Regions from separate parts of the Rhizobium sp. OAE497 genome, predicted to be linked through region 2. Evidence: predicted binding sites of a transcription regulator. Region 2 holds the regulator's gene; the other holds the start of a gene.
The links. Region 2 encodes HrcA, which represses chaperone genes, less so after heat shock. Its sites were predicted from a motif close to GTTAGCACTCNCNNNNNGNGAGTGCTAAC; they were not measured.

Region 1 (7,180 bases), on a different contig from region 2:
TCCGCCGAAAATAAAAAGGCCAGGCGTGACGCCCGGCCTCAACGAAACAGCTTCCGGCAGTGCCAGTACATCCGTGGTCAAAGGGAAGCATGTTTCAATTCACGCGGCCTGAAGATTGACGGCCGACATCTTGCCCGACTTCCTGTCGCGCTCCAGCTCGAAGCCGATCTTCTGGCCTTCGACCAGCTCGCGCATTCCCGCGCGCTCGACTGCCGAGATATGGACGAACGCGTCAGCGTCGCCATTGTCAGGCTGGATGAAGCCGAAGCCTTTGGTGGTGTTGAACCATTTTACGGTGCCAGTGGTCATGATAAACCCTTTCAAAGCATAGAGTGAAGAACTGCGAAGCCGATGCCGCGCAGGTGAAAACCGACTATTTTTGAAAGAAAAGTTCGCTTAGGGCGCGTTGCAAATCGCGCGGTGAACAAAGCTCGGCAAGCAAAAGATCGATGAACCAATAGATAGAGCAAGGAACGCATCGCGTCAACGTTTAGTTCTCGATTTAACTGCATTGCATCTTAAGATTGCATCAGTGGCAGCCATGCGAGCCGGCCGTGGCCGGGTGACAGTTCGTTTGAGCGTCTGCAATTCCGCTGGCTTGGCCGGGCGCCAAGTGCCCTTACAATGCTAGACGGTTCAAGGTGTGACGGTACGGCAATGATGATCAAGCATGACCTTCATGCGGAAGACTTACCCGGGGCTTATTCGCCCGATCCAGTGATGACCCAATCGTCATCTGATCTTCAGACGCAAGCGGGCTTGAAAGGCCATCGCCGTATCGCGGCGCCTGAGGCTGGCGCGGCTGGATCATGACAATGCGCCCCCGGGATGTGTCCCGCAGGTTTCGGCGCAACGCGATCGCAGACGATACCGTTACCTGCCGGCAGCAAACACAACATGTTCCGACCATCTCGGAGACACCTGGCTGGCGCAATTCCGCGCCAGCTCTTTCGTTGCAATCCTTTAACGCTCTCACCGTGGCCCGCCTGTCGCGACACGTGGCGATCTGGGCGTCGCAATGAGGGAATGAACGCTCTCTCAACGGCTTGACGTGTTTCGTGGCTGACTGCACCTCAGGATCCGTCCTGGCGGTCAAGTTCCTTGAGCGCTGACTGGATCTCGTCGATCGATACTGGTTCAGGCGTTCCGGGCAAGTGCCGGAGAGCCGGTTTCGAAACCACCGCGTAGAGATCTGAGGCCCAGGCCGCCAGGATGGTGCGCCTGTCATCGAGCGAAAGCGAGTGGGATCTTACGACATCCATCGGACGGGCGAGTTGCATGCCCTGCATCAATACCGCCGGTCCCATCGACACGACATTGTCGACTGCCTGCTGCAAGACTGTGTTCATCACGGCAACACCTCACTGAACATGCGGATCGCGATCGCCGCGCCTGCGCAATGCTGCAATCGCCGAGGCTTCGGGCGCCATCAGATCATGTTTCTCCGCAAATGCCGTGAACAGACCACGGGCGGTCTCGGCCTCGATCTCACCGCGAAGGACCGCTTGACACGCCTTCAGAGCAACGGAGTGAGCCGTATCTCTGAACGAGGCGGGCCACTCAGCAAGGTAGCGGTAAGCATCCATCGCGCCGCGTATTTCGGCGGGAAAGCCCAAGCCGACCAAGATCGTGATCGGCTGTCTAAACATATCGGGTTTCATTGTTCGTCTCCTTCCAAACCCTTTGCGTTGAGAGGCGCCACCGCGGTGGCGCCTGCTTTCCAAGCGGGCTTGATCACGCCGCCTTCTGCCCTTCGATCTGAGGGCGGCCGCGTGTGTTCGACGCAGGTGAACTCTCGATTGCAATCTTGCGCGGTTTCAGCGCCTCCGGGATTTCTCGAACAAGATCAATCGACAATAGACCATTGCTCAAATCGGCGCCGTCCACCCTGACATGGTCAGCAAGCTCGAAACGATGCTCAAAGGATCGGCCGGAGATCCCGCGATGAAGGTAGGCTTCGCCAGAGCCTTCCTGCTTCTTGCCAGTCACCGTCAGGAGATTTGACTGGAAGGTGATATCGAGATCGCCGTCTGCAAAGCCGGCAACCGCAATCGAGATACGGTAGCTGTCATCGCCGGTCTTGACGATATCATAAGGTGGCCAATCGCTCGTCGAGCGGGCGCGCTGGGCGTTTTCAAGAAGATCGAAAAGCCGGTCAAAGCCGACGGTCGATCGGAACAACGGTGCGTAGTCGTAAGATGTTGCCATAGCCATATCCTCCTTGAAGCAACATGGGTACGGGAGCGCTCTAAGTGGCGCCCCTAGCAAGGCCAGCTCCGTTCCAGCAGCTGGCGCCAAACGATTTGGTTTCAAGATTTGCGGTTTCAAGACCGGCAAAAAAGAAAATTTGCGATTTAAGGTTCCGCATGAGATTGGCTCTTCCCGGAATGCCCACCATCGGCAATTTATAGTTTCTGTGCGTGCGTCCCTGCGCCGCTGATGTGTCCGTCACGACCAATGCTAGAGAGCGTTGCGGCACTTAAGAGGGCCTTGTGCGGATTGTTTTAAAGGATGGTAGCGTCGAGCGAGCCTTGCGCCGCATTGGCAAAACATCGACCTCATCGTTGCCCTGGCGTACGAGCCGCTCTTCACGCTGCTCGATGTGCGAGGGAAGCCAGGGCGCGTCAAGATGGCAGGCTTTGAGGCGTCACTGCGCATTCACCGCGGTGCCGATGGTCTCTGAACTGCCCACAAGAACCGAGGTTTGCCAGCAGGGACGCGCATTCCATACAGGATTTCAGGACGACCAAAGCCAAGCAACGACCGATCGCTAGCGGGCCCGGCAGTTGGGTCGCACACGAGCTAGAATGAGCAGCAAAGCTCTTTCAGGGTCAGTTTAGCTTGAACTCGCCATCAACGCGCCGCCATTCGTTTGGCCCGACCAGCCTCTGATGGCTGTAACGGACCGAATGCAGCGCTCCATCGAGCGATGCCTCCCAGAAATGAAGGAACCTGCGCATCACCGGAAAGTCGGGAGCCTGATCATAGTCTTGCCAGACGTAGGTCTGCAGGACGGACACAAAGTCGGGGATACGATAGAGGATGTGTGCGGTGGTTAGCCCGTAACCATTGAGCTGGCGGTCCAGATCCGATGAAAACTGCATAGCGAAGCTCCATTTTTCTGCGTGATCATGGTGGCGCAAAACGGCGCTGCGATCAACGCACCTCACCCATAATCCATATTTTATCGTTAGATTTCATTTTGTTAGCAGCCACGTGGGGTGAGTGCTAATTTTTTGTCGCCACCTACTTGAAATCAAAAAATCTCGAAAATAAATTTTTCGCGCGAACGCTCGGGTTGAGGTTCGCACCCGCCCTGACTGTCATCCGGTCCGGTCCGGGTTCAACGTCATTATTTTTGCTCAATGGAGGAAAACATGTCGTTCCGACCGCTTCATGATCGCATTCTCGTGCGCCGCATCGAGAGCCAGGAAAAAACCAAAGGCGGCATCATCATACCCGATACCGCCAAGGAAAAACCCCAAGAGGGCGAGGTTGTTGCCGTCGGCGGCGGCGCGCGCAATGACGCGGGCGAGATTCAGGCGCTCGACGTCAAGGCGGGTGATCGCATCCTGTTTGGCAAATGGTCGGGTACCGAGATCAAGATCAACGGCGAAGACCTGCTGATCATGAAGGAAAGCGACGTTCTTGGCGTTATCGAGGCCGAGGTCGAACAGAAGAAAGCCGCCTGACCGCTGGCTGTCAGGCGAACGATATCAGTCAAAAAGCTGCCTATTGAAGGAGTGAAGACATGGCTGCGAAAGAAGTCAAATTCAATACCGATGCCCGTGAGCGCATGTTGCGTGGGGTCGATATTCTTGCCAACGCCGTCAAGGTGACGCTCGGCCCTAAAGGTCGCAATGTGGTTATCGACAAGTCCTACGGCGCCCCGCGCATTACCAAGGACGGCGTTTCGGTGGCCAAGGAAATCGAGCTCGAAGACAAGTTCGAGAACATGGGCGCACAGATGTTGCGCGAGGTGGCGTCGAAGACCAATGATCTGGCCGGCGACGGCACGACCACAGCAACAGTGCTTGCGCAGGCAATCGTCAAGGAAGGCGCCAAGGCTGTGGCGTCGGGTTTGAACCCGATGGATCTCAAGCGCGGCATCGATCTTGCCGTCGACGCCGTGGTCAAGGAGCTAAAGGTCAACGCCCGCAAAATCACCAGCAATTCCGAAATCGCTCAGGTCGGCACCATTTCTGCAAACGGCGACGCCGAGATCGGCCAGTACCTCGCCGAGGCGATGGAGAAAGTCGGCAATGAGGGCGTCATTACCGTCGAGGAGGCCAAGACCGCCGAGACCGAGCTCGAAGTGGTCGAAGGCATGCAGTTCGATCGCGGTTACCTCAGCCCGTATTTCGTCACCAATCAGGACAAGATGCGCGTCGAGCTGGAGGATCCCTATATCCTCATCCATGAGAAGAAGCTCTCGAATCTACAGGCTCTCCTGCCAGTCCTGGAAGCGGTCGTTCAGTCCGGCAAACCGTTGCTGATCATTGCCGAAGACGTCGAAGGCGAGGCACTTGCGACACTCGTCGTCAACAAGCTGCGTGGCGGGCTCAAAATTGCTGCCGTCAAGGCGCCAGGCTTTGGCGATCGCCGCAAGGCGATGCTTGAAGACATTGCCATCCTCACAGGCGGCACTGTCATTTCCGAAGACCTCGGCATCAAGCTTGAAAACGTCACGCTCGACATGCTCGGCCGAGCCAAGAAGGTCGCGATCGAGAAGGAAAACACGACCATCATCGATGGCGTCGGCTCGAAGTCCGAGATCGATGGCCGCGTCGCCCAGATCCGCGCGCAGATCGAGGAGACGACATCCGATTATGACCGCGAAAAGCTGCAGGAGCGCCTGGCAAAACTCGCGGGTGGCGTCGCTGTCATCCGTGTCGGAGGCTCGACGGAGGTCGAGGTGAAGGAAAAGAAGGACCGAGTGGACGATGCCTTACATGCAACGCGCGCGGCGGTCGAGGAAGGCATTCTGCCCGGCGGCGGCGTTGCGCTGCTGCGCGCGGCAAAGGCGCTTGAGGGTCTGCCCACGGCCAACGACGATCAGCGGGTCGGGATTGACATCGTTCGCCGGGCGATCGAGGCCCCCGTACGGCAGATAGCCGAAAACGCCGGTGCCGAAGGCTCGATCGTGGTCGGCAAGCTGCGTGAAAAGAACGAGCCGTCGTTCGGTTGGAACGCTCAAACCGGCGATTATGGCGACCTTTACGCGCAAGGTGTCATCGACCCCGCCAAGGTTGTTCGCACCGCACTCCAGGATGCGGCTTCGGTTGCAGGACTTCTGGTAACAACAGAAGCGATGATCGCTGAAAAGCCCAGAAAGGAAGCCGCGCCTGCTCTGCCCGCCGGTGGCGGCATGGATTTCTAGTCTCCAAAGGCCAGCCCGCCCCTTCCCAGGGGCGGGTACTAGCGAGCGGTTGTCATGATAGAACCGATTTCAAGAGACGATGCACGTCTATGCGCCGGGGTGGTCAGGGAGGTCGTCCGTGCAAAGGGCATCGCAAATGACCCGGGTGCCGTTGCAAAGCTAACGGTTGCCGTCGCCCGACTTTTCAACAAAGGGCTTCGCGAGCGCGATCAGCTCATGGCTGCGGCCATGGAAGCAGACCAAGCTGTATAGGGCAAAGCTCCGAGCCGGCAGCGCTAGCCGCCGGCTCGGGCATTGGTGGTACCGCCTATCCGGATCGATCCCGAACGGGTTTACATCATGACCATATCCCCGAACCGGAAATCGGCGCGCTTCCTCCTCGTCAGATACGCCGGCGCGGACCAATGTGGATGCCGCTCCGCGCAAAAGCGATAGCCGGCTGGCTTCTGCGACCGAGACGAGCGCCGCAGCGTTTTCGCCAATATGGTGGGTCGCCGAGTTCCTGAAACGCTCTATACCCTTGTCGATCAGCAGTCGATGTAAGCCGAAAGCGCTTCCGGTGATCCGTCCGGAAAGGCTTCCCTCAGGTGATCGAGGAACGCTGAGACGCGCGCGCTAAGCAGTCGTCTCGAAGGATAAAGAGCCCAAAGCCTGATATCCGATCCTTGCACATCGCCCCATAACGAGAGCCTCCCAGCGGCAATATCGCCGCTTACCAGCGAAATCGGCAGGCGGGCAGCACCCACGCCCATTCGCACAGCATCGCGCACATTCAACAAAGACGTCAGTCCAAGGATCGGCTCCGCACCTATCGTAAATGCCGAACCGTTGCGGTTCACGTGCCAAGTATCAGGCGGCCCCGGCGGGCCGCGCACGACCACAGGCACGTTGGTGCCTTCCGGTGGCACTTGCAGCGACAACGGCGCGACGATGACAAGCCGGTCGCGAAGGAAGGCCCTGCCGACGAGGGCGTTGTCCGCGTCCGGGTTTACCCGAATGACCAGATCATAGCCCTCCTCAACCATGTCCACTGCCCGGTCTTCGGTCGTGACGTCGAGCCGCACATCGGGATATTGCAGCGCAAAACTCGATGCCAGCTTTCCCATCGCCGTCTGGGAAAACAGCAACGGAGCGCTGATCCGCAGCCTCCCGCGCGGTCGCTCGCCCCCAGCTGCAATTGCCGACGCCGTCTCGTCCAATTCCATGAGAAGTGCCCCGGCACGGTGGTGCAGTGCCCTCCCCTCCTCCGTGAGCTTCAGCGCCCTTGCACCACGTTCAACAAGGCGCAGTCCGAGGCTGGCTTCGAGGTCGCTGACGCGTCGCGAGAGCGTTGCTTTGGGGCGTCCGGTCGCGCGCGCTGCGCGACCAAAACCGCCATGCCTGGCAACAAGAACGAAATCGGCAAGCCCGAGAAGATCCATCAGCTGTTCCACCTGCGAGACATTTGGTCCAAAATTCCCGTCTAGTGGGCCATCAGTGATCCATTCATATTCGGGTTGTCAACAACGCAAGGAGAACTTCCATGACAATCCTCGTAATCGGTGCAACGGGTCGCGTCGGTCGGCATGTCGTCAATCAGCTCGTGGCTCGCAAAGCCACCGTCAGGGTTCTCACCCGTGACGCGTCAAAGGCCGACTTTCCAATGGAGGTCGAAGTCGCAGAAGGCGAGATTCTCGACCTCGACGCTCTTCGCAACGCTTTTAAGGGCGTGCGAACGTTGTTCCTCCTGAACGCGGTCACCGGCGACGAATTCACCCAGGCGATCATCACACTGAACATCGCCAGAGAAGCCGGTGTCGA
Region 2 (7,180 bases):
GTCATAGCCGAAACCCTGCGTGCCGCGCGGCGGCCAGACGACCGTGCCTTCCACTTCGCCGCGGAAGAGCTCCGTATGACCATCGGGCCAGGCCAGGCAGAGAACGCTGACGAAGCGGGCCGTGCGCTGCTCGGGTTTGGCGGCTCCAGCCTTTTCAAGGGCCTTCTCGACCTTCTCCATCGCCATCGCAAAGTCGCGCGTGCCATCGGCGGTCTCGGCCCAGTTGGCCGTATAGACGCCGGGATCGCCACCGAGCGCATCGATCACCAGACCGGAATCGTCAGAGAGTGCCGGCATGTTGGCGGCGCTCGCAGAGGCAAGCGCCTTGATCCTGGCGTTTTCTTCGAAGGTCGTGCCGGTTTCATCCGGTTCGATGAAATTGAGCTCGGCGGCCGACTTGGCGGTGAAGCCGAGAGGGCCGATCAGGTCCTGGATTTCGCGGATCTTGCCGGCATTATGGCTGGCGACAACGATCGTCTTGGTATCGAGTTTGCGCATTCTGTTTTCCTATTCGATGCCCCAGATCCGGGCTTCGGCGCATTCCAGGCTGTTGCCGGCAGGGTCGCGGAAGTAGATCGAGCGGCCGCCATTCGGCCAGTGAACTTCGGATTCGATGGCGATGCCGGCGGCCTGCAGCTTGGCAGCCATGGCGTCGATATTCGCAGCCGAGACCCGGAAGCAGGCATGCCCGGCTCCCTCGGTACCATGCGGCGGAACCTGCAGGGAATCGGCTGCCGGTGGCTTTACCGTCTCGTCCGGATTGAAGATCAGCAGCACGCCCGGGCCGCAGCGAAAGAAGACATGCCGGTTGGCCGCACGCGTAATCTTCGCAAGGCCGAGAACACCTTCATAGAAAGCCTCGGCTTTATCGAGATCCTTTGCGTAGAGCGCCGTTTCCAGCATGCCTTCCAGCATGTCGTTCACCCGGCGATCGCCTGCTTCTGCAGGTCCACGAGTTCGGCGATACCGTTCTTGGCAAGGCCCATCAGCGATGCGAATTCGGCTTCGGAGAAGGGCGTGCCTTCAGCCGTTCCCTGGATCTCGACGATGCCGCCGGCGCCGGTCATGACGAAGTTGGCGTCGGTCTCGGCCGAGGAATCTTCCAGGTAGTCGAGATCGATGACCGGCTGGTTTGCGAAGATACCGCAGGAGATCGCGGCGACATGGTCCTTGAGGACGCGGTCGACCTTGATCATGTTGCGGCTTTCCATCCACTTCAGGCAGTCGTAGAGCGCGATCCAGCCGCCGGTGATCGAGGCCGTGCGCGTGCCGCCATCCGCCTGGATGACGTCGCAGTCGATGGTGATCTGGCGCTCGCCGAGTGCGGTCAGATCGACGACGGCGCGCAACGAGCGGCCGATCAAGCGCTGGATTTCCTGCGTGCGTCCGCCCTGCTTGCCGGCAGCCGCCTCACGCTTCATGCGCTCGCCGGTGGCGCGTGGCAGCATGCCGTACTCGGCGGTGACCCAGCCCTTGCCGGTGTTGCGCAGCCACGGCGGCGTCTTTTCTTCCAGGCTCGCGGTGCAGAGCACATGCGTGTCGCCAAACTTCACGAGACAGGAGCCCTCGGCGTGCTTGGAAAAGTTGCGCTCGAAGCTGACCTTGCGCATCTGGTCGGTTTTTCTGCCTGACGGCCGCATTCTCTGTCTCCTGCTGCATGAGGCCTCGTGGCCGCGGCGGCGGCAGGGCGTAGTCATGCGTGTTTCTGATGCTGCCCCGCTTCTACGATTGGCTGCGGCCATTTGCAAATTCCCTTTTGCCACGCCCGCGAGATTGACTATATTTTCCGGAGTTTCATCAGCGTGGGTGTTTTAGGATTCATGGCCTTCAGGTCGTCGCCGGTTTCGGATGCCATTGCTGCGCTGGACGAGCGTTCCAAGGAAATCTTCCGCAGGATCGTCGAGGGCTATCTCGAGAATGGCGAACCGCTCGGCTCGCGCAATCTGTCGCGCATCCTGCCGATGTCGCTTTCCCCGGCTTCCGTCCGCAATGTCATGAGCGATCTCGAAGAGCTCGGCCTCATCTATTCGCCGCATGTCAGCGCCGGGCGCCTGCCGACCCAGGTGGGCCTGCGGTTTTTCGTCGACGCCTTCATGCAGGTCGGTGATCTCTCTGCCGAGGACCGCGCCAGCATCGATCGCCAGGTGCGCGCCGAAAGCCGCGACAACCCGGTGGAATCGATGATGAACGAGGCGAGCCGGATGCTCTCGGGCATTTCGCGCGGCGCAGGGCTTGTCATTACCGCCAAGAGCGATCCCATCCTCAAGCATGTCGAGTTCATCCGCCTCGAGCCGACCAAGGCTCTGGCGGTGCTGGTCGGCGAGCATGATCAGGTCGAAAACCGCATCATCGAGCTACCGGCTGGCGTGACCTCCTCGCAGCTGACGGAAGCTGCGAACTTCCTGAATGCCCATATGACTGGCCAGACTTTGCCGGAATTGCGCAAGCAACTCGACAAGCTGAAGATCGATGTTCGCCATGAACTCGATGCTCTCTCGCAGGACCTCGTCGAGCGCGGCATCGCCGTCTGGTCCGGCAGCCCTGACGAGGGCAAGCCGGCGCAGCTCATCATCCGTGGCCGGGCAAACCTGCTGGAAGGACTCGCCGGTGCCGACGATCTCGATCGCCTGCGCATGCTTTTCGACGATCTCGAGAAGAAGGACAGCCTTATCGAGCTCCTGAACCTCGCCGAGAGCGGACCGGGCGTGCGCATCTTCATCGGCTCGGAAAACAAGCTCTTCTCGCTTTCCGGCTCCTCGCTCATCGTTGCGCCGTACCGCGATGACGACGACCGGATCGTCGGCGCGGTCGGTGTCATCGGCCCGACGCGGCTCAACTATTCGCGCATCGTGCCGATGGTCGATTACACCGCGCAGCTGATTTCCCGCCTTTCGCGCGGTGGCGCCCTCTGAAAAGCCCGATTTTCCGCTTCTTTGTCACGCAGACTTGATTTTTTGCGGTCAAAGCTCGATATCGGGCGCATCCGAAAGAACCCTTTACCCGGAGACCGTCATGACTGACGAAACGACGAAAAACGGACCTGAGGCTGCCGCGGCCGACGCTGCTGCGGACGCAGCCGCAAACGTCGAGAATGAAGCGGCCGCTGAGGCATCGTCCCAGCCGGATCCGATGGAACTCGTGAAGGCCGAAAATGCCGAGCTGCGGGACCGCTACCTGCGTCTCGCCGCGGAGATGGACAACCTGCGCCGTCGCACCGAGCGTGATGTGAAGGACGCCAAGTCCTACTCGGTCGCCTCCTTCGCGCGCGACATGCTGGCTGTATCCGACAACCTGCGCCGCGCGCTGGACTCGATCCCGGCCGAAGCCAAGGCTGCGGGCGAAGCCGGCCTGACGACGCTGATCGAAGGCGTCGAGATGACCGAGCGCTCCATGCTCTCGACGCTCGAGCGCCATGGCGTTCGCCAGCTCGATCCCGTCGGCCAGAAGTTCGACCCGAATTTCCATCAGGCGATGTTCGAAATTCCGAACACGGAAGTCCCGAACAACACCGTCGTCCAGGTGGTGCAGGCAGGCTTCACGATCGGCGAGCGCGTTCTGCGCCCGGCCATGGTCGGTGTCGCCAAGGGCGGTCCGAAGCCCGAGGCGGAAGCTGCCAATTCCTATCTGGATCAGAAGGACGCATAATGAAAAGGGCCGCTGAGAAGCGGCCCTTTTCTTTTCCGGTCTGCCGCCGCTCAGATGCGGGCGAAGCGCTCGATCAGAAGATCGAAGAAACCGTCGGCATCGACGAAGCGCATCACCTGGGCATTGCGCTCGCGGTCGGTCACATGCCACCAGTCGACGACGGTCATGCCGACCGTCAGCTCCGACTTCACCTCGATCTCGACATTGCACTCGCGGCCCTTGAATAGCTCCGGCTTCAGGAGATAGGCGACAACCGTCGGGTCGTGCAGCGGGCCGCCGTCGGAACCGTATTTCTCGATGTCGAAGCGCTCGAAGAATTCCAGCATCTCGACCATTGCCTGGGCGGGCGCCGTGCCGAGGTCGGCCATGCGCTTGACGCGGTCCTTGCGGGTCAGCAGCTGATGGGTCACGTCGAGCGGCATCATCACGATCGGCACACCCGAACGGAAGACGATGTCGGCCGCTTCAGGGTCGACATAGATGTTGAATTCGGCAGCCGGCGTGATGTTGCCGCCTTCGAAGAAGCCACCGCCCATCATCACCAGTTCGCGGACGCGTGCGACGATATCTGGCGCCTTCTGGAAGGCGAGGCCGATGTTGGTCAGCGGCCCGAGCGTGCAGAGCGTCACGCTGCCTTCAGGCTCGCGGCGCAGCGTCTCGATGATGAAGTCGACGGAATGCTGCGGCTGCAGCGGCATGGTCGGCTTGGCCAGCGTCGGGCCGTCGAGGCCGGTTTTGCCATGCACATGCTCGGCGGTGACCAGCTTGCGGGCGATCGGCTTGTCTGCGCCGGCAAAGACCTTGATGTCAGTGCGCTTGCAGAGCTCGCAGATGATGCGCGCGTTGCGGCTGGTGTAGGACAGCGGCACGTTGCCAGCGACCGTGGTGATACCGAGCACTTCGAGCTCTTCCGGGCTGCCGAAGGCGAGCATGATCGCTGCGGCATCGTCCTGGCCGGGATCGGTATCGATGATGATCTTTCTGGGGTTTGCCATGTACGTCGGGTCCCTCCTCAGGTGCACGTCGTTTTGGCAGGCACCATTTGTTTATGATTGCGTCGCAAATCGGCGCAGCCCTCGCGGGTGACGATTTGATGAGAGCCTCCATGCGCTTTGTCAAGCAAGGACGAAGCCGGCGTTTACCCTAAAATTTCCGGGTCCTTGCCCGGCGGCCGCAAAACCTTGCGCGACCGCGCGCCAATTCCCATATTAGCAAGGCCCGGATGCTAGCTTAGGTCCGGAAAGGTCGCTTGCATCAAGGACTTGAAAACATGAGCCGTATCACTCCCTTCGCCAGCCCGCTGCTCCTGGGCTTCGACGCCATGGAAAAGACGCTTGAGCGGATTTCCAAGGCGAGCGACGGTTATCCTCCCTACAATATCGAGCGTATTGCCGCCGATCACGGTCAGCCGGAGCGCCTGCGGATTACCCTTGCCGTCGCCGGTTTCGGCGAGGATGAGCTCGATGTCACCACCGAGGAAAACCAGCTTCTCATCCGCGGCCGGCAGGTCGAGCAGGGCGAGCGCGAATATCTCTATCGCGGCATCGCCGCGCGTCAGTTCCAGCGCACTTTCGTGCTTGCCGATGGCATGCAGGTTCTCGGCGCCGGCCTCAAGAACGGTCTTCTCTCCGTCGATCTAATTCGCCCGGAGCCCGCACGCATGGTCAAGAAAATTAACATTTCGGTCTCACAGTAGGACAACGGTTCGATTGCGCCGTTGGTCCCTTCTCTTGGAGGTACAGGAATGTTGATGAAAGAAGCGAATTCTCACCTGACCAAATCCGAACTTGCCGGTATCGGCAACGGCGAGGTCGCCTATATCCGCAAAATGCGTACTGAAGAAGTATCGAAGTGCTTCCCCGAAGCGCCCGATATCGACCCTGGCGTCGACCTCTGGGCCCTTTTCGGCGCTGACGGCACGCCGATCCTGCTCACGGACAACCGCTCCAGCACCTTTTTCAAGGCGGCTGAAGACGAGCTCAAGACGGTAAGCCTGCACTAAACGTGCGGGCTTATGTCACTTGCCTGCTGGCTTAGATCTTCTTGAAAGTCAGATAGGCGGACGAACGGCCTTCGCGCCGTGCCTTGGCCTCGTAGCGCGTGCTCGGCCAGCCCTTGTAGGGCGTCAGCCAATCCGCAGCATTGCTCGCCAGCCAGTCGAAGCCGCCGTGGTCGCGGCATTTCAGCAGCGTCCAGTTCACATAGGTATCGATATCCGAAGCGAAGCAGAACAGTCCGCCCGGCTTCAGCACGCGATGGAAACGCTTGAGGTTCGTCTGCGAGACGAAGCGGCGCTTCCAGTGCTTCCGCTTGGGCCAGGGATCGGGATAGAGCAGGTCGATCTGGTCGAGGCAGCCATCCGGCAGCCAGTCGAGCAGCTGCGTCGCATCGTCGTTATAGACGCGGACGTTTCTGGCGCCCTTGTCCTCGACGCTGGCAAGCAGCTTCTGCATGGAATTGATGAAGGGCTCGACGCCGATAAAGCCGGTGGAGGGCAGTTCCTGGGCGCGGTGGATCAAATGCTCGCCGCCACCGAAGCCGATCTCCAGCCGCAACTTTTCGACCGGAACCGGCCAAAGGCCTTTCAGCGGCTCGGGGGGAGCCGCTGAAATATCGATGAGGAATGCCGGGAGCAGAGTACTCAGCTTTTCCGCTTGCTGTCCGCGTAGAGCCTTTCCCTTGCGGCGACCGAAGAAGGCTTCGGTCGCGCGGCCGCGGCGTTCCATATCCGTCATGCTGCGGCCTTGAGCTTGATGGCTTCCTTGAGGCCCTTCACGAGGTCGGTGCGCTCCCAGGAGAACGAGCCGTCACGGCCGGCCTTGCGGCCGAAATGACCGTAAGCCGAGGTCTTTGCGTAGATCGGCTTGTTGAGGTCGAGGTGGCGGCGGATGCCCGTCGGCGACAGGTCCATGTTCTTGCGGATCGCGGCTTCGACCTGATCTTCGGTCACGCCCTTGCCGGTCTGGTGCAGGTCTACATAGATCGACAGCGGCTGTGCAACGCCGATAGCGTAGGACAGCTGGATCGTGCAGCGGTCGGCGAGACCGGCGGCAACGACGTTCTTGGCGAGGTAGCGGGCAGCGTAAGCAGCCGAACGGTCGACCTTGGTCGTGTCCTTGCCGGAGAATGCGCCGCCGCCATGCGGAGCCGCACCGCCGTAGGTGTCGACGATGATCTTGCGGCCGGTCAGGCCAGCGTCACCATCCGGACCGCCGATGACGAACTTGCCGGTCGGGTTGATGTACCACTTGCAATCGCTGGCGATCGGCAGGTCGCCGAGAGCTTCGCGGATATAGGGCTCGACGACGGCGCGAACCTTCTTCGAATCCCACTTCTCGTCGAGATGCTGGGTCGAAAGAACGATCGAGGTCACTTCCGCCGGCTTGCCGTCGACGTAGCGAACGGTCACCTGGCTCTTGGCGTCAGGGCCGAGCTTGGCAACGTCGCCGTCGCCCTTCTTGCGGGCGGTGGCGAGCAGCTGCAGGATCTTGTGCGAGTAGTAGATCGGCGCCGGCATGAGGTCCGGCGTTTCCTT

Region 1: groES (co-chaperone GroES) is a predicted target of HrcA. The motif match lies at 3,205-3,233, and genes of this name have one in related genera.

The regions. Positions count from the first base shown of each region.
Region 1 is NZ_JBEPOA010000003.1:743,212-750,391, reverse strand. It holds gene ABIE40_RS30310 (cold-shock protein) at 100-309, opposite strand; gene ABIE40_RS30305 (hypothetical protein) at 1,074-1,349, opposite strand; gene ABIE40_RS30300 (DUF982 domain-containing protein) at 1,362-1,661, opposite strand; gene ABIE40_RS30295 (Hsp20 family protein) at 1,735-2,208, opposite strand; partial or broken gene ABIE40_RS31115 (hypothetical protein) at 2,508-2,695, opposite strand; gene ABIE40_RS30290 (usg protein) at 2,832-3,104, opposite strand; gene groES (co-chaperone GroES) at 3,378-3,692, shown strand; gene groL (chaperonin GroEL) at 3,752-5,380, shown strand; gene ABIE40_RS30275 (LysR family transcriptional regulator) at 5,908-6,801, opposite strand; gene ABIE40_RS30270 (SDR family oxidoreductase) at 6,903-7,180, shown strand, end outside.
Region 2 is NZ_JBEPOA010000001.1:323,112-330,291, forward strand. It holds gene rdgB (RdgB/HAM1 family non-canonical purine NTP pyrophosphatase) at 1-498, opposite strand, end outside; gene ABIE40_RS01635 (VOC family protein) at 508-924, opposite strand; gene rph (ribonuclease PH) at 921-1,640, opposite strand; gene hrcA (heat-inducible transcriptional repressor HrcA) at 1,821-2,912, shown strand; gene grpE (nucleotide exchange factor GrpE) at 3,013-3,645, shown strand; gene ABIE40_RS01655 (nucleoside hydrolase) at 3,696-4,640, opposite strand; gene ABIE40_RS01660 (Hsp20 family protein) at 4,916-5,341, shown strand; gene ABIE40_RS01665 (BQ00720 family protein) at 5,390-5,647, shown strand; gene trmB (tRNA (guanosine(46)-N7)-methyltransferase TrmB) at 5,679-6,380, opposite strand; gene metK (methionine adenosyltransferase) at 6,377-7,180, opposite strand, start outside.